3 regions of the Pseudomonas sp. MF09150 genome follow, and region 3 is predicted to be linked to each of the others. Evidence: predicted binding sites of a transcription regulator. Region 3 holds the regulator's gene; each other region holds the start of a gene.
The links. The regulator FliA, encoded in region 3, starts transcription of late flagellar genes. The targets are predictions, from matches to a motif close to CTAAAGTTTNNNNNNNNNNNGCCGNTAA.

Region 1: the regulator FliA is predicted to act here: its motif matches at 4,267-4,294, upstream of AC19YX_RS07140 (methyl-accepting chemotaxis protein).
Region 2: the regulator FliA is predicted to act here: its motif matches at 4,639-4,666, upstream of AC19YX_RS01845 (methyl-accepting chemotaxis protein).

Annotation. Positions count from the first base shown of each region.
Region 1 covers NZ_JCBCUS010000001.1:1,591,893-1,599,378, reverse strand. The annotation lists gene ccoO (cytochrome-c oxidase, cbb3-type subunit II) at 1-354, opposite strand, end outside; gene ccoN (cytochrome-c oxidase, cbb3-type subunit I) at 365-1,789, opposite strand; gene AC19YX_RS07145 (alpha/beta family hydrolase) at 1,889-2,581, shown strand; gene AC19YX_RS07140 (methyl-accepting chemotaxis protein) at 2,672-4,237, opposite strand; gene AC19YX_RS07135 (CPBP family intramembrane glutamic endopeptidase) at 4,469-5,260, opposite strand; gene acnA (aconitate hydratase AcnA) at 5,417-7,486, opposite strand, start outside.
Region 2 covers NZ_JCBCUS010000001.1:424,277-431,762, reverse strand. The annotation lists gene AC19YX_RS01865 (D-2-hydroxyacid dehydrogenase family protein) at 1-839, opposite strand, end outside; gene AC19YX_RS01860 (YqaA family protein) at 975-1,409, opposite strand; gene AC19YX_RS01855 (DUF411 domain-containing protein) at 1,406-1,855, opposite strand; gene AC19YX_RS01850 (SRPBCC family protein) at 2,047-2,502, opposite strand; gene AC19YX_RS01845 (methyl-accepting chemotaxis protein) at 2,577-4,571, opposite strand; gene AC19YX_RS01840 (hypothetical protein) at 4,975-5,502, shown strand; gene AC19YX_RS01835 (aldo/keto reductase) at 5,550-6,545, opposite strand; gene AC19YX_RS01830 (LysR family transcriptional regulator) at 6,665-7,486, shown strand, end outside.
Region 3 covers NZ_JCBCUS010000001.1:1,891,206-1,898,691, forward strand. The annotation lists gene AC19YX_RS08540 (chemotaxis protein CheA) at 1-905, opposite strand, end outside; gene AC19YX_RS08545 (protein phosphatase CheZ) at 918-1,706, opposite strand; gene AC19YX_RS08550 (chemotaxis response regulator CheY) at 1,737-2,108, opposite strand; gene fliA (RNA polymerase sigma factor FliA) at 2,275-3,015, opposite strand; gene fleN (flagellar synthesis regulator FleN) at 3,012-3,842, opposite strand; gene flhF (flagellar biosynthesis GTPase FlhF) at 3,962-5,281, opposite strand; gene flhA (flagellar biosynthesis protein FlhA) at 5,293-7,422, opposite strand.

The DNA of each region.
Region 1 (7,486 bases), 300 kb from region 3:
GTCATCGGAGTAGCGCGCGCCGACCCGGGCCAGGTCCGGACCAGTACGCTTGGAACCCCACAGGAACGGGTGGTCCCAGACGCTTTCACCGGCGACCGAGTAGTGGCCGTAGCGCTCGGTCTCGGCGCGGAACGGCCGGATCATCTGCGAGTGGCACTGGACGCAGCCTTCGCGGATGTAGATATCGCGGCCTTCCAGTTGCAGCGCGGTGTAGGGCTTCATGCCTTCCACCGGCTTGTTGGTGACGTCCTGGAAGAACAGCGGGACGATCTGGGTCAGGCCGCCGATGCTGACGGCGAACACCATCAGCAACATCAGCAGGCCGACGTTCTTTTCAATCGTTTCGTGTTTCATGGCTAACTCCTCAGGCCATCTGCGCAGCGGCGGCAACTTCAGCGGGTTGTGCATCCCGCACGGTGCGCCAGGTGTTGTAAGCCATCAGGAACATGCCGCTGAGGAAGATTGCACCGCCCACCAGTCGCACGATGAAGCCTGGGTGGCTGGCCACCAGGGTTTCGACGAAGGAGTAAGTCAGCGTGCCGTCTTCGTTGACTGCGCGCCACATCAGGCCCTGGGCGATACCGTTGACCCACATCGAGGCGATGTAGAGCACGGTGCCGATGGTGGCGAGCCAGAAGTGCGCGTTGATCAGGCCCAGGCTGTACATCTGCTGGCGACCAAAGACTTTCGGGATCATGTGGTAGAGCGCGCCGATCGAGATCATTGCAACCCAGCCCAGGGCACCTGCGTGCACGTGGCCGATGGTCCAGTCGGTGTAGTGGGAGAGGGCGTTCACAGTCTTGATCGCCATCATCGGACCTTCGAAGGTCGACATGCCGTAGAACGCCAGGGACACCACCAAAAAGCGCAGGATCGGGTCGCTGCGCAACTTATGCCAGGCGCCCGAGAGCGTCATCATGCCGTTGATCATGCCGCCCCAGCTTGGCGCCAGCAGGATCAGCGACATCACCATGCCCAGGGACTGCGCCCAGTCTGGCAGCGCGGTGTAGTGCAGGTGGTGCGGACCGGCCCAGATGTAGAGGGTGATCAGGGCCCAGAAGTGCACGATCGACAGGCGATAGGAGTACACCGGACGCTCGGCCTGTTTCGGCACGAAGTAGTACATCATCCCGAGGAAGCCGGCCGTCAGGAAGAAACCTACGGCGTTGTGGCCGTACCACCACTGGACCATGGCATCCGTCGCGCCGGAGTACAGCGAGTAGGACTTGGTCAGGCTGACCGGCACTTCCAGGTTGTTGACGATATGCAGGATCGCCACGGTGATGATGAACGCACCGAAGAACCAGTTACCGACATAGATGTGCTTGGTGTTGCGCTTGACCAGGGTGCCGAAGAACACGATGGCGTAGGCGACCCAGACGATGGTGATCAGGATATCGATCGGCCATTCCAGCTCGGCGTATTCCTTGGAGCTGGTGTAGCCCAGCGGCAGGCTGATGGCCGCCAGGACGATCACCAGTTGCCAGCCCCAGAAGCAGAACGCGGCGATTTTCGGCGCGAACAGTTGGGTCTGACAGGTGCGTTGCACCGAGTAGAAGGAGCTGGCGAACAGTGCGCAGCCACCGAAGGCGAAGATCACCGCGTTAGTGTGCAACGGGCGCAGACGACCGAAGCTGGTCCACGGCAGGTTGAAGTTAAGTTCGGGCCAGACCAACTGGGCAGCGAGAAAAACCCCGAGCCCCATGCCGACGATGCCCCACACCACCGTCATAATGGCGAATTGGCGGACCACCTTGTAGTTGTAGGCGGTACTGATAGAAGTGTTCATGGTTCCCCATCCACGGTTCAGCTGAAGTGAAAGCGACTGCGCACGGCAAGGCGCGCTCACTTCTTCTGGAGTTATAGGCAGACTAAAAGCGAGGCAAGCATGGGCAAAGAGCACAAGGCCAGTATTGACGGGGATCAATGGGCGCAGTGCGTCAAGGAACTCGGCGGGTTGTGGGATGCTGCGCGGGCGCCGGGCAGTGGCGAGCCGCTGACACTGATCCTGGCTCACGGAGCCGGTGCGCCGATGGACAGCGGGTTCATGAACGATATGGCTGCACGCCTTGCCAGCCATGGGGTCGGCGTCTTGCGTTTCGAGTTTCCCTACATGGCCCAGCGGCGCCTGGACGGTGGCCGGCGCCCCCCCAATCCGGCCCCGAAACTGCTGGAATGCTGGCGCGAGGTGTATGCCCGGGTGCGACCCCATGTCGCTGGGCGCCTGGCCATTGGCGGCAAGTCCATGGGTGGGCGCATGGCCAGCTTGCTGGCCGATGAATTGAGCGCCGATGCCCTGGTGTGCCTGGGTTACCCGTTCTATGCCGCGGGCAAACCGGAGAAGCCTCGCGTAGCCCATCTGGCCGAGATTGCCACGCCGACCCTGATCATCCAGGGCGAACGTGATGCCCTGGGCAATCGGGCGACGGTCGAGACCTATGCATTGGCGCCGAGCATCCAGCTGCACTGGTTGGCGGCCGGTGATCACGATTTGAAGCCGCTCAAGGCCTCTGGCTTCATCCATGAGCAACATCTGGAGGCTGCCGCGAGTCAGGTCGCGTCTTTCCTATGCGCGCTTTGAGGAGGGTCGTGGGCGCCTTGCAGTGGCCTGGACGACGCCCATAAAAAAACCGGAAGCCTGGGCTTCCGGTTTTTTTTACCGCTCAAGGCATCAGCGGTTGAAGCGTTCCACCAACGAGTACTGAGTGTTGGCGGTGCGGGTCAGCTCTTCGCTGAGTTGCGCCGAGTGCTGGGCCTGTTCCGACGTTTGATCGGCCAGTTGCGCAATGGTGCTGATATTGCGGCTGATCTCTTCGGCCACGGCGCTTTGCTCTTCGGTGGCCGCGGCGATCTGGGTGGTCATGTCGGTGATATTGGCCACCGCCTCGCTGATGCCGATCAGTGCCTGGTCGGCTTCCAGAACCCGTGCCACCCCTTCTTCGGCCTGGCGATGCCCGGCGTCCATGGTTTGCACGGCGGTGCTGGCGGTTTGCTGCAGCTTGGCGATCAGGGTGTGGATCTGCCCGGTGGACTCGCTGGTGCGCTGGGCCAGTTGCCGCACTTCATCGGCCACCACGGCAAAGCCGCGACCCATTTCCCCGGCGCGCGCCGCTTCGATGGCGGCGTTCAGCGCCAGCAGGTTGGTCTGGTCGGCGATGCCCTTGATCACATCGACCACGCCGCCGATTTCATCGCTGTCCTTGGCCAGTTGGGTCACGGTCAGGCCGGTTTCACCCACGACCACCGACAGGCGCTGAATCGCCTCGCGGGTTTCGCCGGCGATGTCGCGACCGCGACCGGTCAGGCGGTTGGCTTCCTGGGTCGCGTCGGCGGTGCGTTGCACGTGGCTCGCCACTTCCTGGGTGGTGGCCGCCATCTGGTTTACCGCAGTGGCCACTTGTTCGGTCTCGACCCGCTGGCGTTCCAGGCCGGTGGAGCTCTGGTGGGCCAGGGTGTCGGACTGACGGGCTTGCTCGTTGAGGTGCTCGGCGGTGTCCTGCAAGCGTGTCAGGCAGGTCTTCAGGCGAGCTTCCTGGCTGAGGATGGACATCTCCAGACGCGCCTGTGCGCCACGGCTGTCGGTGTACATCTGCGCAATCAACGGGTCGGATGTGGTCTGTTCGGCCAGGCGCAGCAGGCGCTTGAGGCCGCGTTGCTGCCAGCTCAGGCCGAGCAGGCCCAGGGGCACCGACAGCGCGGCGGCCAATGCGAAGCCCCAGTGGGAGTTGAGCCAGGCGCCGATCATGAAGCTCAGCTGGCTGACCAGGATAAACGGCAGCCAGTCCTGTAGCACCGGCAGCCATTTGTCGCGTTTCGGAATAGCCGACTTGCCCTGGTTGATGCGCTGGTAAAGCGCTTCGGCGCGGCGGATCTGTTCGGCAGTGGGCTTGACCCGCACCGACTCGTAACCGACCACCTGATTGCCTTCGAACACCGGCGTGACATAAGCGTTGACCCAGTAGTGGTCACCACTTTTGCAGCGGTTTTTGACAATGCCCATCCATGGCAAGCCTTGTTTCAGAGTGCCCCACATATGCGCGAACACCGCAGCTGGAACGTCTGGGTGACGGACCAGGTTGTGCGGTGCGCGAACCAGCTCTTCACGCGAAAACCCGCTGATCTCGACGAACGCGTCGTTGCAGTAGGTGATCACGCCTTTGGCATCGGTCGTGGAGATCAACCGTTGCTGAGCCGGGAAGGTACGTTCGCGCTGGGTGACGGGCTGGTTATTACGCATGGTTTTTCAATCCGCAAGGCTTTGATGTGTTGTCGGCCGGGTCGGCCAATTATTGAGATTATTTTTCAATAATCTGCACCAGGTCTCATTGGCGGGAGGTGTCGCTTGCAAATAAGCGTGAGGGGCAGTTGTCGCCGTAGGGCGAGGGCAACAATCAATAGGCTTGGGCGCGGGCAGTCAATAGTACTGAAGTACTGTTTATAAGTACTTCAGTGCCAATTGCCGGCGGATTCAGCCCGCGAGCATGGGGTAGGTGAATAGCGCGAAATGCAGCAGATTCAGGCCGAAGTGGGTGGCCAGCGCCGCCCCCAGGCCGCCAAACCGATAGGCCAGGCCATAGCCGACGCCGGCGATGCTGGCCAGGAGCATCCATTGCCAGCCGGCACCCAGGTGCACCAGGCCGAACAGCAGGGCGGCGCACAGCAGTGACAGGTTCTGACCGTAGGGCAGGTGGTGCAGGCGCCGGCTCAACCCGCCCTGGATATAGCCGCGAAACAGCGCTTCCTCGACCAGGGTGACCAGCAGCAGGTTATTGAGCAGCCACAGCCAGGCCGAGTCCGGCCATTTTGGCGCCCAACTGATGATGCCAAGCCACACCGCGCCACCCAATGCCGCGAGCGCACTCAGCGCCAGCGCCATGGCGCCTGCGTACAGCCCGAGGCGCAACGAGCGGCGGCCGACGATCCAGGGGCAGGCCAGCAACAGCCAGAAGCCGATCATCGGCTTGTCCAGGTTCAGGTACATGGAAAACGGCACGGCGTCGTCAGTGAAGCGCTCGGGACCGATGGCCCGGCCGTTATGGAAGCCGGGCAGCCAATGCATGGCCAGCGCCAGGGCCAGCACCACAAACAGGCCGTGGCCGAGGTAGCGACCGACGGGGCTTCGGCGCTGGCGCACCGCCAGGCCTGCGCACAGCAGCAGGGCCACCGGCACGGCGGCGAGCAGACCCAACTGGCCATAGGTCAGGGCCAAGGCGTAGCCCATGGAAAGAACAGCCAGGTACAGCCATGGCAAGGCGCTCATGGGGAATCCTTGTTGCAAAAATGGGCAGATGGCGTGCCGGTGCAGCCATCGTGCGCGGCGGGGGATTATAGCGAGGCAGGCCAGGCGGGACAGGGCGACGAAAAACACCGCCCGAAGGCGGCGTTTTGTCAGCGTGGTTCAGGACCCGATCGCGTCTTACGAAGCGATCAGTTGGCGCAGCACGTAGTGCAGAATCCCCCCCGCCTTGAAGTACTCGACTTCATTCAAGGTATCGATCCGGCACAGCACCTCGACTTTCTCCTGGCGCCCATCCTCGCGAGTGATGACCAGGGTCAGGTTCATCCGTGGGGTCAGTTCGACGTTGGAAAGGCCGAGGATGTCCAGGGTCTCCTTGCCGGTCAGGTTCAGGCTCTTGCGGTTCTGATCGAGTTTGAACTGCAACGGCAGCACGCCCATGCCCACCAGGTTGGAACGGTGGATGCGCTCGAAGCTTTCGGCGATCACCGCCTTGACCCCCAGCAGGTTGGTGCCCTTGGCCGCCCAGTCACGGCTGGAGCCAGTGCCATATTCCTGGCCGGCAATCACCACCAGCGGCGTGCCACTGGCCTGGTAACGCATGGCGGCATCGTAGATCGCCAGTTTCTCGCCGGTGGGAATGTAGATCGTGTTGCCGCCTTCCTCGCCGCCGAGCATTTCGTTGCGGATACGGATGTTGGCGAAGGTGCCGCGCATCATCACTTCGTGGTTGCCACGGCGCGAGCCGTAGGAGTTGAAGTCACGCGGTTCCACCCCTTGCTCGCGCAGGTATTGGCCCGCCGGGCTGTCGGCCTTGATGTTGCCGGCCGGGGAGATGTGGTCGGTGGTGACCGAGTCGCCAAGCAGCGCCAGGACCCGGGCAGCGCTGACATCCTTGATCACCGGCAGCGGGCCGGAGATATCGTCGAAGAACGGCGGATGCTGGATGTAGGTGGAGTCCTTCTGCCAGACATAGGTCGCGGCCTGAGGCACTTCAATGGCTTGCCATTGCTCGTCGCCGGCGAACACTTCGGCGTATTCCTTGTGAAACATCTGGGTGCTGACCTGGGCCACCGCGTCGGCGATTTCCCGGCTGCTGGGCCAGATATCCCGCAGGTACACCGGCTTGCCGTCCTTGCCTTCACCCAGAGGTTCGCTGCTGATATCGGTGCGCACAGTGCCGGCCAGGGCATAGGCCACCACCAGGGGCGGCGAGGCCAGCCAGTTGGTTTTCACCAGCGGGTGGACCCGGCCTTCGAAGTTGCGGTTGCCGGAGAGCACCGAGGCCACGGTCAGGTCGGCCTTCTGGATGGCTTTCTCGATCGGCTCGGGCAGCGGCCCGGAGTTGCCGATGCAAGTGGTGCAGCCATACCCCACCAGGTCGAAACCCAATTGGTCGAGGTATTGAGTCAGGCCGGCGGCCTTGTAGTAGTCGGTGACCACCTTCGAGCCCGGTGCCAGGGACGTCTTGACCCAGGGTTTGCGCTTCAGGCCTTTTTCCACCGCTTTTTTCGCCACCAGGCCGGCCGCCATCATCACGCTGGGGTTGGAGGTGTTGGTGCAGGAGGTAATGGCCGCGATCACCACCGCGCCGTTTTTCAGGCGGTAGGTCTGGCCTTCGTAGTCGTAGTCGGCTTCGCCCACCAGGTCGGCATTGCCCACGGCCACGCCACCGCCACCTTCGCTTTCCAAGCGGCCTTCTTCCTTGGTGGTGGGTTTGAATTGCAGGTCCAGGAAGTCACTGAAAGCCTGGCCGACGTTGGGCAGGGAAACTCGGTCCTGGGGCCGTTTCGGTCCGGCCAGGCTGGCTTCCACGGTGCCCATGTCCAGGCCCAGGCTGTCAGTGAAGACTGGCTCCTGGCCGGGCAGGCGCCACAAGCCCTGGGCCTTGCTGTAGGCCTCCACCAGTTTCACCAATGGCGCCGGACGCCCGGACAGGCGCAGGTATTCCAGGGTCACTTCATCCACTGGGAAGAAGCCGCAGGTCGCGCCGTACTCCGGGGCCATGTTGGCGATGGTCGCGCGATCGGCCAGCGGCAGGTCGGCCAGGCCATCGCCGTAGAACTCGACGAATTTCCCCACCACGCCTTTTTTGCGCAGCATCTGGGTCACGGTCAGCACCAGGTCGGTGGCGGTGATGCCTTCCCTGAGCTTGCCGGTGAGCTTGAAGCCGATGACTTCCGGAATCAGCATCGACACCGGCTGCCCCAGCATCGCGGCTTCGGCTTCGATCCCGCCCACACCCCAGCC
Region 2 (7,486 bases), 1.5 Mb from region 3:
AGCACCGTGGGCAGGTGGCGCAGGGGATGATCGGCGGGCAGTGGCTCCGGATCGAACACATCCAGCGCCGCGCCACCCAATCGGCCCTGTTGCAGGGCATCGATCAGCGCCGCTTCGTCGACGATCGGCCCGCGCGCGGTGTTCACCAGCAGCGCTGCAGGTTTCATCCAGCCCAGGGCCTGGGCGTCCACCAGGCCACGGCTGCGCTCGCTGAGCACCAGGTGCACCGAGAGCACGTCGGCCTGTTCAAACAGTTGCTGCTTGCTGACAGCGGTCACCCCGACCTCGGCGGCGCGCTCCGGGGTCAGGTTCTGGCTCCAGGCGATCACGCGCATACCGAACACCTGGCCGAATTGCGCCACCCGCTGGCCGATGCTGCCCAGGCCGAGAATACCCAGGGTCTTGCCATGCAGGTCACCGCCCAGGCCTTGCTGCCAGCCGCCATTGCGCAGGGAGGTGGCTTCGGCCAGCAGGTTGCGGGTGTGGGCCATGATCAGGGCCCAGGTCAGTTCGGGGGCGGCGTGCTTGTAGCTGTCGGTGCCGCACACCTGGATCCCCAGGCTGCTGGCCGCCGCGAGGTCGATGGCGGCATTGCGCATGCCGCCGGTCAGCAGCAGCTTGAGGCGCGGCAGGCTGCGCAGCAGGGCCGCGTCGAAGCGGGTGCGCTCGCGCATCACGCAGATCACCTCGAAATCCGTCAGGCGCTGGCTCAAGGTCGCGGTGTCGGCGGGGTAGTCATGGACAAAGGTGACCTCGCCAATGCCTTGCACTGGCGACCAGTCCACCACGTCACGGGCGACCTGTTGCCAGTCATCGATTACCGCAATCTTCAGCGTCATGGGGCGGCTCCTGGGGCGGGGAGAATCTGCACGCTCAACCCGGTTCCTGCACGTCTGGACAGGGAGGGCGTAGCGGGTGGCAGACGATCTTGGCGCAAATCCGCTGCGAATTCCACGGCCCCGATTGGCATGGATTCAGGCGGTGATGCCCAGGGTCAGCAGGGCCAGCACGCCATAGCGTGCGCCCTTGGCCAGGGTCACGATCAGCAGGAAACGCTTGAGCGGCTCACCCATGACCCCGGCCACCAGGGTCAGCGGGTCACCGATGATGGGCACCCAGCTCAGCAGCAGCGACCAGTGCCCGTAGCGTTGGTAATGCACCCGGGCGCGCTCCAGGTGGCGGGGGCTGACCGGGAACCAGCGCCGGCTCTTGAAGCGTTCGAGGCGCCTCCCCAGCCACCAGTTGAGCAGCGAGCCGAGGACATTGCCCAGGGTCGCACTCAGCAACAGCAGCCACAGCGCGTAGTGGGGGTTGAGCAGCAGGCCGACCAGCAGCGCTTCCGATTGCAGGGGCAGCAGGGTGGCGGCGCCGAACGCCGCGAGAAACAGCCCGAGGTAGCCGAGGATCAATGGGCCGGATAGTCCGCGACCACGACGTCCTGGCCGTCTTTGGTCAGGCCGATGACCTGGTAGGCGTCGGCGGGCATGCCGTCCATCTCCATGCCGGGCGAACCCATGGGCATGCCCGGGGCGGCGATGCCCAGCAGGTCGCTGCGGTTGCGCAGGGCCAGCACCTGCTCGGCCGGGACATGGCCTTCGACGAATTTGCCGTCAATCACCGCGGTGTGGCAGGAGGCCAGGCGTGGCGCCACGCCGAGGCGCTGCTTGACCGCGCTCATGTTGCTTTCAACGTGGTCCTCGACCTTGAAACCGTTGGCTTCCAGGTGCTTGATCCACTCCTTGCAGCAACCGCAGTTGGCGTCGCGGTGCACTTCAATCGGGATGGGCGCGGCGGCCTGGGCCAGGGAAGTGACGAACAGGGCCGACAGGGTGGCCAGGCGCAGGGTGTTTTTCATGAAAGGTCTCGTGATCAAAAGGAGGTCCGGGGGGCGGTGCATTTTGAGCTTTTTTCGACCCGTCGCCGGGCACTTGTGTTTCAAGGTTATACAAACTACAGCCCGCCCTGTAGCCGCTGCCGCAGGTGTTGCTTGGGGGGAGATTGAACCGTGGTTGCTGACAGATCACTGAGGGCGACATTACAGATTTGTCAGCGAGGCGGGATTTCCAGCTTGTGCTTGAGGTTATCCAGGGCCCGGTTCGATTGCTCCACCAGGCGCGAGTGGATGCCACCCAGGTTGAGGTCGGAGGTGTAGTGCAGGGTGCGCTTGAACAGGGTGGCGTTGCCCCGAGTCTGCAGTTGGTAATGCAGGGTGCCGTCGACGGCGATGGAGCTGAAAACCGCCTTGAATTCCCGGGGCGGGAGGGCGGTGATCACCCGGCAATTGAGGTGCACTTGCAGCCCGAGGAGGTCGATGACCCCGGTAAAGCGCTGGCCCAGGGGCAGGGAACCCGGGTGACCGGTACTGGCGCTGAGGGCCGTGGGGTGCCATTCGTGCCAGCGCTCGGGCTGGGTCACGTAGTCATAAACCTGGTCGATGCCTGCCTTTATATAGAGCTCATTGATGATGTGCTCGTCCAGCAGATGCGATTGGCGCTGTCCCATGCTGCACCTCCTTGTGACCGGAGCTGCAAATATAGCTGCACTGGCGCGCCACGCACGCCAGTGCAACCGACCGTTCAGCGGACTTTGAAGCGCGCCATCAGGGCGCTGACCCGGTTGTTGGCCTGCAGCAGGTTCTGGGTGTTGCTGGCGCTGGCCTGGCCGCTGTCTACCAGTTGCTCGACCATGTGCCGGATGCTGACCATGCTGCGATTGATCTCTTCGGTCACTGCGCTCTGTTGTTCGGCCGCGGTGGCGATCTGGGTGCTGAGGCTGTTGATCTGGTTGACCGAACCGGCCATTTCATCCAGCCCGGAGTTGACCCTGGCCGTGGCGTCCGCCGCCGACTGGCAGCTGGCCTGGGTGTTTTCCATGGCGCTGACCGAAGAGCTGACGCCCAGGGTCAGGCGGTTGAGCATTTCGTTGATCTCCGAGGTGCTGGCCTGAGTGCGGGCGGCGAGGGCGCGCACTTCATCGGCCACCACGGCAAAACCGCGGCCTTGCTCGCCGGCCCGGGCGGCTTCGATGGCGGCGTTCAGCGCCAGCAAGTTGGTCTGCCCGGCAATGGCGCCGATCACCCCGAGAATTTCGGTGATGCGCTGGGCATCCTGCTGCATGGCCTCGACCTTGTGGGTAGCGCTGGCCACTTCGTCGATCAGCGCCACCACGCTGCTCGACGCTTCGCCGACCACCACCCGCGAGCGTTCGGCGTGTTCGTTGGCGCGCTGGGTAAAGGCCGCGGTTTGGGCGGCATTGGCCGCGACGCTGTCCGCGGTGGCGCTCATTTCGGTAATGGCGGTGACGGTCTGGTCGGTTTCCGAGGCATGCCGCGCGAGGATCTGCGTGGTCTGGGTCGAGGTCTGTTGCAGTTGCTCCAGGCTGTTGGCCATGGCCCCGGTGGCCTCGGTCACCTCACCGATCATGTTCTGCAGGTAGACGATAAAGCGATTGACCGAATGGCCGATGGCCCCCAGTTCGTCTTCGGCGCGAATGGTGATGCGCCGCGTCAGGTCGGCATCACCGGTGGACAGCGCGTCGATATTGGCCTTGAGCGCCTTCATCCGCTGCACCAGCTGGCGGATCGCGTACACCTGCAACAGCACCAGCAGCACGATCATCGGGATCTGCAACAGGCTCAGGGTGCTCAGCACGTCGTCACGCTGGGCGGTGATCAACTCGGTCGGCAGGGCGCTGGCCAGGAACCATGGGGAGCCCTCGATCGGGCGCATGAAGAAGGTGCTGGCGACCCCGGCGTTGTCAAACTCGACCCGCTGCAACGAGGCGTCGCGGCGTTCCAGCCCGGCCTTGACCTGGGCAGCGAACGGCGAGCTGGCTACCAGCTCGCTGATGTTCTTGAGTACGATCTGGCCGTTGATGCGCGAGCTGTTGCTGATGATCTTGCCGTCGGCCTCGACGATCAGCATCTCGGCCTTGAGGTCCTGTTCCTTGCGCGCCACCAGGTCGTTGAAAAAGCCCAGGGTCACGTCGATGGTCGCCACGCCGTACGGCACACCGTCCCGGGTAATGGCCATGGCGCAGTTGGTGCGCGGCTCGGCGCTGGCATCATCCTTGTAGGCGGCGGCCCAGGCACATTGTCCACGCGGGGTCTGCATGCCGCCCTTGTACCAGGACTGGTCGTAATAGTTGGGCGCCGGGTCGCTGTTCCAGAAGGTATTGACCGTGAGCTTGCCGGAGGCATCGCGGTGCCAGAAAGTGCTGTGCTTGTTGCGCCCCGGGGTGCGCTGGCCGGGCAGGGGCCAGATGCCGCCGCCAAACACTTTCAGCTCGCCGTATTGGTCCACCAGGCCCGGCAGGACCTTGTCGATGGTGTCGCTGTCGAGCAGGGGAATGGTCTGGGTGATGGTGCGTTGCTGGGCCTGGACCTTGTTCAGTTCGCCCTGGATCTGCTGGGCCACTTCGGCGATGCGATTGAGGACCACCTGTTCTTCGGTGTGGCGCAGCTTGGGCGCCACCAGCTGGCTGATGCCGACGACCGTCAGCACGAACATCAGCAGGATGAACAGGACCAGAAACAACGTGTAGCGAGCTTGGATCGTGCGCAGTGCGGGCATTGGACCTGTCCTTTCGAAGCGTTTCTTATTATTCGAAGCGAGCGCCCCCTCTCAGGGCTTCGTCAGGTTGTCGGCGTGGTTTTGCCCAGCTTTAGTACGCCCGTGCAAGAAAGTTATGGCCGTCGTCGCCTGATATCGCTGCGATGTATCCGAGACCGTTCAATTGTGTGGGCTGCAGGTCTGAAAACAGACATGAAAAGGGACGTGGACACGTTGTGCTGATGAGTACAGGCCTTGTAGAACGTGGCCTGGCAGGTTTGTATCGAAAATGTACAAGATTTGTAAATTTCCGAAATAAAGCGTTGTTGGAGGGCGATGGCACGTTGATACTTGCGCCTATTCGTCGCTCGGCCGAGGCTTCGCCGCCCGAGCACTGTGTACATATGAAAAAGGAAGCATGCTCGTGACAATCGGATATGTCGGTGCCTGGACCAGTAAAGCCGGTTTGTTGGTACGTGAGGGCTCGGAGAGCGCCAAGCCGGTTTCCCAGAGCGCCAGGGTGCGACAGATGCTGGCCCTGGTCGGCAACGACCCGACGGCGCTCAGCACCAAGAAGATGGATGAGCTCAAGCTGCACAGGCAGATCAAAGGCTTTGATCCGACCAACGTCACCGCCAATCAGTTGGGCAGCATGAGCACCTTCCTCAAGACCAACGGCCTGATCACTGATATCACGGCGATGAACCTGCTCAGTGCCGGCAATGATTTCGACCGTTTCGGTGCGCCGAAGAACCCGGACCAGGTGTTCAATGCCCTGGAATTCTTCGCCACCAAGCTTGAGACCATCCAGAACAACAACCTCAAGGGCAACAAGTACGCCAACTACTTGATCCCCGAGTACAAGAAGGCCATCTACGTCCTGCAAAACCTGCAGACCTATGGCAAGGGCAACGGTACGACGGTCGACAAGAACATCTCCGCCAAGGCCTGACGCCTTGAGTGCGTCGGGGCTCTGGCCGAGCCCGCGGCGCGCGCCTTTCACTTGTCGAGCAGGGCCATCACTGCCTCGGGGTAGCGTTGGCCAGCCGTGGCCTCGGGGCTGAAAATTCGCTCCAGGGCTTGCAGCTCGGCGGCCTCCAGGCGCACCTCCAACGCCGCGACGTTTTCTTCCAGGTATTTGCGTTGCTTGGTTCCGGGAATCGGGATCAGGTAGTCGCCCTGCGCCAGCACCCAGGCCAGGGCCAATTGCCCAGCGGTCACGCCTTTTTCCGCCGCCAGGCGCTGCACCTGATCCACCAGCAGCAGGTTTTTCGCGAAGTTCTCCCCCTGAAAGCGTGGGCTGAAGCGCCGGTAGTCATCGGCGGCGAAGTCGTCTGGGCTTTTCAGCGCGCCGGTGAGAAACCCTCGGCCCAATGGGCTGTAGGGCACAAAGGCGACGCCCAGGCGCTGGCAGGCGGCGAGGCAGCCGTTGTCTTCCTGATCGCGGCTCCACAACGAATATTCACTTTGCAGGGCACTGATCGGATGCACCTTGTGCGCCCGCTCCAGGGTCGCCGCCGAGGCTTCGCTGAGCCCCAGGTAACGCACCTTGCCGGCCTTGACCAGTTCGGCCATGGCGCCGACGGTTTCCTCGATCGCCACCTGCGGGTCGATGCGGTGCTGGTAGTACAGGTCCAGGGTTTCAATCCCCAGGCGCTGGAGGGTGCCGTCGATGGACGCGCGGATGTATTCGGGACTGCCGTTGACCCCGCGGGCCGCCGGGTTGGCCGGGTCGCGCACGATCCCGAACTTGCTGGCCAGGAACACCTGTTCGCGCTTGCCGCGAATGGCCTGGCCGATCAGTTCTTCGTTGCTGTGGGGGCCGTACATGTCGGCGGTGTCCAGCAGGTTGATACCCAATTCCAGGGCGCGATGCAGGGTGGCGATGGCTTCGCGGGTATCGGTGCCGGTGGTGTAGAAGTCGGTCATGCCCATGCAGCCGAGGCCGATGGCGCTGACGTGAGGGCCGTTTTTACCAAGTTGACGGGTTTGCATCGGGGTATGACTCCGGTTGGTTAAGTGTCGCCATTGTTCTCCTCGACAAAACCAAGATAAACCGGCTAAAAACGCTATCACTGTTCGTAATATCTAAATAATCCACGAGTCTGCGCCCCATGGACCGTTTCAACGCCATGCGTGTTTTCACCCGTATCGTCGAACTTGGCGGCTTTGCCAAGGCCGCTGACAGCCTGCAAATGCCAAGGGCGTCGGTGACCATCCTGATCAAGCAACTGGAGGCCCATCTGGGTGTGCAGTTGCTGCACCGCACCACGCGCCAGGTCAGCCCGACCCTGGATGGGGCCGCCTATTACCAGCGCTGTGTGCAATTACTGGCGGACCTGGAAGAGACCGAGGCGGCATTTTCGGCGACCCGGCGCAACCCGCGTGGCACCTTGCGCATCGATATGCCGGCCGGCGTCGGGCGCTTGATCGTGATCCCGGCATTGCCGGCGTTTTCCGCGCGTTATCCGGCGATCGAGCTGGAGATCGGCCTCAACGACCGGCCGGTGGACTTGATCCGCGAGGGTGTGGATTGCGTGTTGCGCGGCGGCCTGTGCCTGGATGACTCCCTGGTGGCCCGGCCACTGGTGCTGATGGAGCAGGTGACCTGCGCCAGCCCCGGTTACCTGGAGCGCCATGGCACGCCGCAGTCCCTGGACGAACTGGGCGGGCATCAGGTGGTGGAGTACTTTTCCAGCGTCTCCGGCAAGCGCTACGGCCTGGAGTTCGAGGTGGGGGAGGAAGTGCGCCTGGTGGACCTGCCCAAACAGGTGGCGGTCAACAGCGCCGATGGCTACCTGGCGGCCTGTGAGGCTGACTACGGGCTGGTGCAGACGCCGTACTACCACGTTGCCCAGCAGTTGGCCGACGGACGCCTGCGGCAGGTACTGCGGGATGTGCCACCGCCGAGGTTGCCGCTGACTGCGCTGTACCCG
Region 3 (7,486 bases):
AATTTGCCCTTGCCGTGCAACTCGTCGAGCAGGGATTCGAATTCGTGATCGCTGATCAGGTCGCTGCCGGCTGCAGCCGCAACGGGCGCGGTAGCTGCCGGTACCGAAGCGACGGCAGACTCGAGCGCGTCCACGGCAAAGTTGCCCTTGCCATGCAACTGATCGAGCAGTGCTTCGAATTCATCATCGGTAATTTCGTTGCTGTCGCTCGCACCCGGCGTCGCTGCTTTCGCCGCGGCAGGTTCGCTCGCTGCAACGGCATCCGGGGCGAACTGGCCCTTGCCATGCAACTGGTCGAGCAAGGACTCGAACTCGGCATCGGTGATTTCGTCGCTGGCCGCATCGCTGCTGGCCACCGGAGCAGCCGCAGGCGCCTCGGCTTCGGCCTTGGCGGCGTTGAGCGAGTCCAGCAGCAGCTCGAATTCGTTATCGGTGATATCGCCCGATTCGCTTTCAGCCACCGGCTCGGCCACCGCTTCAGCCACTTCGGGCTCCGCTGCCACCTCTACCGCAGCCGCAGGCTCTGCCAGACGCGCCAGAGCCGCGAGCAGCTCCGGAGTCGCTGCCGTGACCTGGGTCCGTTCGCGGACCTGGCCGAACATGCCGTTCACCGCGTCCAGCGCTTCGAGCACCACATCCATCAGCTCCGAGTCGACACGACGCTCACCCTTGCGCAGGATGTCGAAGACGTTCTCGGCGATGTGGCAGCACTCCACCAGCTCATTGAGCTGGAGGAAGCCGGCGCCCCCTTTAACAGTGTGAAAACCGCGAAAAATTGCATTGAGCAGATCCGCATCATCCGGTCGGCTTTCCAGCTCGACCAGTTGTTCGGACAGTTGCTCTAGAATCTCGCCGGCCTCAACCAGGAAATCCTGAAGGATCTCTTCATCGGCGCCGAAGCTCATTAATGGGTGCTCCTAGAATCCAAGGCTGGAAAGCAAATCGTCTACATCGTCCTGACCGGACACAACGTCTTCACGTTTATCGGCATGAATCTGCGGACCTTCACCCTTGGCGAGATGTTTTTGCGGATCTTTTTCAGCCAGGATCGATTCGCGGTCATGTTCGATGCCCGCAAAACGGTCGACCTGGCTGGCCATCAAGACGAGTTTGAGCAGATTGCTTTCGACTTCCGTGACCAACTGGGTCACGCGCTTGATCACCTGGCCCGTGAGGTCCTGGTAATCCTGCGCCAACAGAATGTCGTTGAGATGGCCGGAAACGGTCCGGGTCTCCTGTTCGCTACGCGTCAGGAAACTGTCGACGCGCCGTGCCAGCTCGCGAAACTCTTCAGCCCCGACTTCGCGACGCATGAAGCGCCCCCAGTCAGCGCTCAAGGCCTGGGCATCGTTGCTCAGGCCGTTGACCAGCGGGGTGCTGCTTTCCACCAAATCCATGGTGCGATTGGCCGCAGCCTCGGTCAGCCTGACCACATAGGACAGGCGCTCGGTGGCATCCGTGATCTGTGAAACTTCCTCGGCTTGCGGCATATGCGGGTCAATCTGAAAATTGACGATCGCGCTATGCAGCTCGCGGGTGAGCTTGCCGACTTCCTGATACAGGCCGCGGTCACGGGTCTGATTGAGCTCATGGATCAGTTGCACAGCCTCGCCAAACTTGCCTTTTTCAAGGCTCTCGACCAGTTCGTGGGCATGTTTTTTCAGGGTCGATTCAAAATCGCCCAATGAAGATTCGTTATGCTCCATAGCTCCCCCGTGGCGCAATGTCTTCGCGCATCAACCGATGCGTTCGAAGATTTTTTCGATCTTCTCTTTCAACGCCTGAGCCGTGAATGGTTTCACTACGTAGCCATTGACGCCGGCCTGAGCCGCTTCAATGATCTGTTCACGCTTGGCCTCGGCAGTCACCATCAGCACCGGCAGGTGCTTGAGCTTCTCGTCGGCGCGCACGTGGCGCAGCAAATCGATACCGGTCATGCCAGGCATGTTCCAGTCCGTTACCAGAAAGTCGATGCTCCCGCTGTTGAGGACCGGAATGGCGGTAGTACCGTCATCGGCCTCGACCGTGTTGGTGAAACCCAGGTCACGCAACAGGTTTTTTATGATCCGCCGCATCGTTGAGAAGTCATCAACGATGAGGATTTTCATGTTCTTGTCCAATTCGACCTCCAAGCAGTCTTAAACGCGCCCAGCACCTGAACGCGCCATTCAATCAATACGACGTAACACTCAACGACTGCATGGAATACACACTGCAAGACCGGTGCGGCATCACGCCTTACCGGTCCCGTTCGCAGTGTCCCCACACTGCCTGTCAGCGCGCTCGCCACTCCCCCAAACGCCCCCGCAAGCGGGCCGCGCACTGGCTGTGTAACTGGCTGACCCGCGATTCGCTGACCCCCAGGACCTCACCGATTTCCTTGAGGTTCAGCTCTTCGTCGTAGTACAGCGCCAAGACCAGTCGCTCACGCTCCGGCAAATTGGCAATCGCGTCCGCCAGCGCCGCCTGGAAGCGTTCATCTTCCAGATCGCGTGACGGCTCGAGATGAGCACTCGCGCCATCCTCATGCAGCCCTTCATGCTCGCCGTCCTGCAAAAGGTCGTCGAAGCTGAACAGGCGGCTGCCCAAGGTGTCGTTCAAAATCCCGTAATAATCGTCGAGGCTCAATTCAAGTTCGGCCGCAACTTCGTGATCTTTAGCGTCACGACCGGTTTTAGCTTCAATTGAGCGAATGGCATCACTCACCATCCGTGTATTGCGGTGTACTGAACGTGGCGCCCAATCGCCCTTGCGCACTTCGTCGAGCATCGCCCCACGAATACGAATCCCGGCATAAGTCTCGAAACTTGCGCCCTTGCTCGCATCGTACTTGGTCGACACTTCGAGCAAACCGATCATCCCGGCCTGGATCAGGTCTTCGACCTGAACACTGGCCGGCAGCCGTGCCAGCAGGTGGTAGGCGATACGCTTGACCAGAGGCGCATAGCGCTCGATCAATTCATATTGGCTGTCACGCGCCGACTTCTTGTACAGGTTGTAGCCGCTGGCTGTCATAGCACCGGTCCTGCTGTTTGCTGCACTAGCCGCTCGACAAAAAACTCCAGATGCCCACGTGGGTTGGCAGGCAACGGCCAGGTATCGACTTTTTGCGCAATGGCCTTGAACGCCAGCGAGCACTTCGAACGAGGAAAGGCTTCATAGACCGCACGCTGCTTTTGCACGGCCTTGCGTACGCATTCGTCGTAAGGAACTGCACCGACGTATTGTAAGGCCACGTCCAGGAAGCGATCCGTGACCTTGGTCAACTTAGCGAACAGATTGCGACCCTCCTGCGGGCTTTGCGCCATGTTGGCCAGGACCCGGAAACGGTTCATGCCGTAGTCGCGATTGAGCAGCTTGATCAGCGCGTAGGCGTCAGTGATCGAGGTCGGTTCGTCGCAGACCACCAGCAGAACTTCCTGGGCCGCGCGGACAAAACTGACTACCGAGTCACCAATACCCGCAGCAGTGTCGATGACCAGCACATCGAGGTTGTCGCCGATATCACTGAAAGCCTGGATCAGGCCGGCATGCTGGGCCGGGCTCAGGTGCACCATGCTCTGGGTGCCGGAGGCGGCAGGCACGATACGGATCCCGCCCGGGCCCTGGAGCAACACGTCGCGCAGCTCGCAGCGGCCCTCGATGACGTCAGCCAGGGTACGTTTGGGGGTCAGGCCCAGCAGGACGTCGACATTGGCCAGGCCCAGGTCGGCGTCCAGCAGCATGACGCGCCGGCCGAGCTCAGCCAGGGCCAGTGACAAGTTCACTGACACGTTAGTCTTGCCGACGCCACCCTTGCCGCCGGTCACCGCAATCACCTGTACGGGATGCATGCTGCCCATGTTCTTTCTTTACCTTGTCTTACTTAGACGGGGCCACATAACTGGCTGCGCGTTCACCGTTGGAACAATGCATGGCAGACCATCGATGTAGATACGGTGCAATCTCTTCATGACCACCCTCATCCAACCCGTTTTGCGGGGTTGTGATAGAGGTCCGCGAACATATCGGCCATGGCTTCTTCGCTGGGTTCTTCCTGCATCTGCACGCTCACTGCGCGACTGACCAACTGGTGCCGACGCGGCAGGTGCAGATCGTCAGGAATCCGTGGCCCATCGGTCAGATAGGCAACGGGCAACTCATGACTGATCGCCAGGCTCAACACTTCACCGAGGCTGGCCGTTTCATCCAGTTTAGTCAGGATGCAACCGGCCAACCCGCAGCGCTTGTAGCTGTGATAGGCGGCGGTGAGCACCTGTTTCTGGCTGGTGGTGGCCAGGACCAGATAATTCTTCGATTTGATCCCGCGACCGGCCAGGCTTTCGAGCTGCATGCGCAGGGCCGGGTCGCTGGCTTGCAGGCCGGCGGTATCGATCAGCACCACGCGCTTGCGCAACAGTGGGTCGAGCGCCTGCGCCAGGGACTGGCCCGGATCGACATGGGTCACCGACACATTGAGAATCCGCCCCAGGGTCTTGAGCTGTTCCTGGGCACCGATACGGAAGCTGTCCATGCTCACCAGCGCGATGTTGTGCGCGCCGTACTTGAGCACATAACGCGCCGCCAGCTTGGCCAGGGTGGTGGTCTTGCCCATGCCGGCAGGGCCGACCATGGCGATCACGCCCCCCTCTTCCAAAGGCTCGACCTCAGGGGTCACGATCATCCGCGCCAGGTGCGCCAACAGCATGCGCCAGGCCTGACGGGGTTCGTCGATTTCAGTCACCAGCGCCAGCAGGTCACGGGCCAGGGGGCCGGACAAGCCGATGCGCTGCAGGCGACGCCAGAGGTTGGCCTGCTCCGGACGACTGCCTTGCAGCTGACTCCAGGCCAGGGAACCGAGCTGGACTTCCAGCAGTTCGCGCAGGCCATTGAGTTCGAACCGCATCGAATCGAACGCCCGCTGGTCAATGCCGTCTGCCGCGACAGGGGCCGGCGCCGGACGGTGCGGCTCGGAAAAAGTCGGCTCGATCAGCGGCTCGGCTGCCGTCAGTGGCAGGCCGGCGAACAGCTGACGATTGGTCATGGCATCGCTGTCGCCACGCAGGCTCAATTCCGCCTGGGCGGTCACGATCCGCGACTGGGTCTTGCGCAGCTCATCCTCGAGCTCCATGTTCGGCACGCGCGGCGCCAGCGCCGACAGCTTGTAGTCGAGGGCAGCCGTCAGCTCGACACCGCCAGCAATACGGCGGTTGCCGATAATGGCGGCCTCTGCGCCCAGCTCATCACGAACCAGTTTCATGGCCTGACGCATATCGGCGGCGAAAAAACGCTTAACTTGCATAACCCGTTACCTCAGCCGTTGGGCCCTACTGTCGCAACGATGGTCACTTGTTTGTTGTCAGGGATTTCCTGGTACGCCAACACATGCAAACCGGGGACTGCCAAACGTCCAAACCGTGAAAGCATTGCGCGTACCGGACCTGCTACCAACAGAATCACCGGTTGACCTTGCATCTCTTGACGCTGCGCCGCATCGATCAGCGAACGTTGCAGCTTTTCAGCCATGCTTGGCTCCAGCAGAACGCCTTCTTCCTGGCCTTGTCCTGCCTTCTGCAGACTATTGAGCAATATTTGTTCCAACCTTGGTTCCAAGGTGATCACAGGCAGCTCGGACTCAGTGCCTACAATGCTTTGGACGATGGCACGCGACAATCCGACGCGGACTGCAGCCACCAGAGCGGCAGTATCTTGACTCTTGGCGGCATTGTTCGCGATGGCCTCGGCAATGCTGCGAATGTCCCGTACCGGCACCTGTTCGGCGAGCAACGCCTGCAGCACCTTGAGCAACTGCGACAGCGACAGCACGCCCGGCACCAGCTCCTCGGCGAGTTTCGGCGAGCTCTTGGCCAGCAATTGCATCAACTGCTGGACTTCCTCGTGGCCGATCAGCTCGCTGGAGTGCTTGTACAGAATCTGGTTGAGGTGAGTGGCGACCACGGTACTGGCGTCGACCACGGTGTAACCGAGGGATTGCGCCTGGGCCCGTTGGCTGATCTCGATCCACACCGCCTCCAGGCCAAAAGCCGGATCCCTGGCGGTGATGCCATTGAGCGAGCCGTAGACCTGCCCCGGGTTGATTGCCAGCTCGCGATCAGGGTAGATCTCGGCCTCGGCCAGGATCACCCCCATCAGCGTCAAACGGTAAGCACTAGGCGCCAGGTCAAGGTTGTCGCGGATGTGTACGGTCGGCATCAGAAAGCCCAGGTCCTGGGACAGCTTCTTGCGCACGCCCTTGATCCGCGCCAGCAACTGCCCACCCTGATTGCGATCCACCAGGGGGATCAGGCGGTAACCGACTTCCAGGCCAATCATGTCGATCGGCGTCACGTCATCCCAGCCAAGCTCCTTGGTTTCCATGGCCCGGGCCGGCGACGGCAGCAGTTCCTGCTGGCGCTTGACCTCTTGCAAAGCCTGGACCTTGACCACGTTGTGCTTGCGCCACAGCAGGTAAGCGGCGCCACCAGCCACCGCCGCCATGGTCAGGAATGAAAAGTGCGGCATGCCGGGCACCAGACCCATCACCGCCATCAGGCCGGCAGCGACTGCCAGGGCCTTGGGCGAGGTGAACATCTGGCGGGTGATCTGCTTGCCCATGTCTTCGGAGCCCGAAGCACGGGTCACCATGATCGCCGCCGCAGTCGACAGCAGCAGTGATGGCAATTGCGCCACCAAACCGTCACCGATGGTCAGCAAGGCATAGACCCGACCGGCGTCACCGAAGCTCATGCCGTGCTGGAAGATACCGACCGCCATGCCGCCGATCAGGTTGATAAACAGAATCAGCAGGCCGGCAATGGCGTCGCCGCGCACGAATTTGCTGGCACCGTCCATCGAACCGTAGAACTCGGCCTCTTGCGCCACTTCCTGGCGGCGCAGCTTGGCCTGGGGCTGGTCGATCAGGCCGGCGTTGAGGTCGGCGTCGATCGCCATCTGCTTGCCGGGCATCGCATCGAGGGTGAAGCGTGCGCTCACCTCGGAAATCCGCCCGGCACCCTTGGTCACCACGACGAAGTTGATGATCATCAGGATCGCGAACACCACGATACCGACCACGTAGTTACCGCCGATCACCACCTCACCGAAGGCCTGGATCACCTTGCCGGCCGCGGCATGGCCGTCCTGGCCGTGGAGCATCACCACCCGGGTCGACGCCACGTTGAGCGCCAGGCGCAGCAGCGTGGCCACCAGCAGGATGGTCGGGAACACGGCGAAGTCCAGCGGACGCAGGGCGTACACGCAGACCAGCAGGACCACAATCGACAGCGCGATATTGAAGGTGAAGAACACGTCCAGCAGAAACGGCGGGACGGGCAACATCATCATCGCCAGCATGACCAACAGCAACACCGGCACACCCAGATTGCCTCGTCCGAGGTCAGTCAGGTTGCTGCGAGCGCTGTTGAATAACTGAGTACGATCCACCGGTTTTCCCCGTTCCTTAAGCAAACTTTTGACGCCTGAAAGCGCCGCAGGACGGGTATTGCAA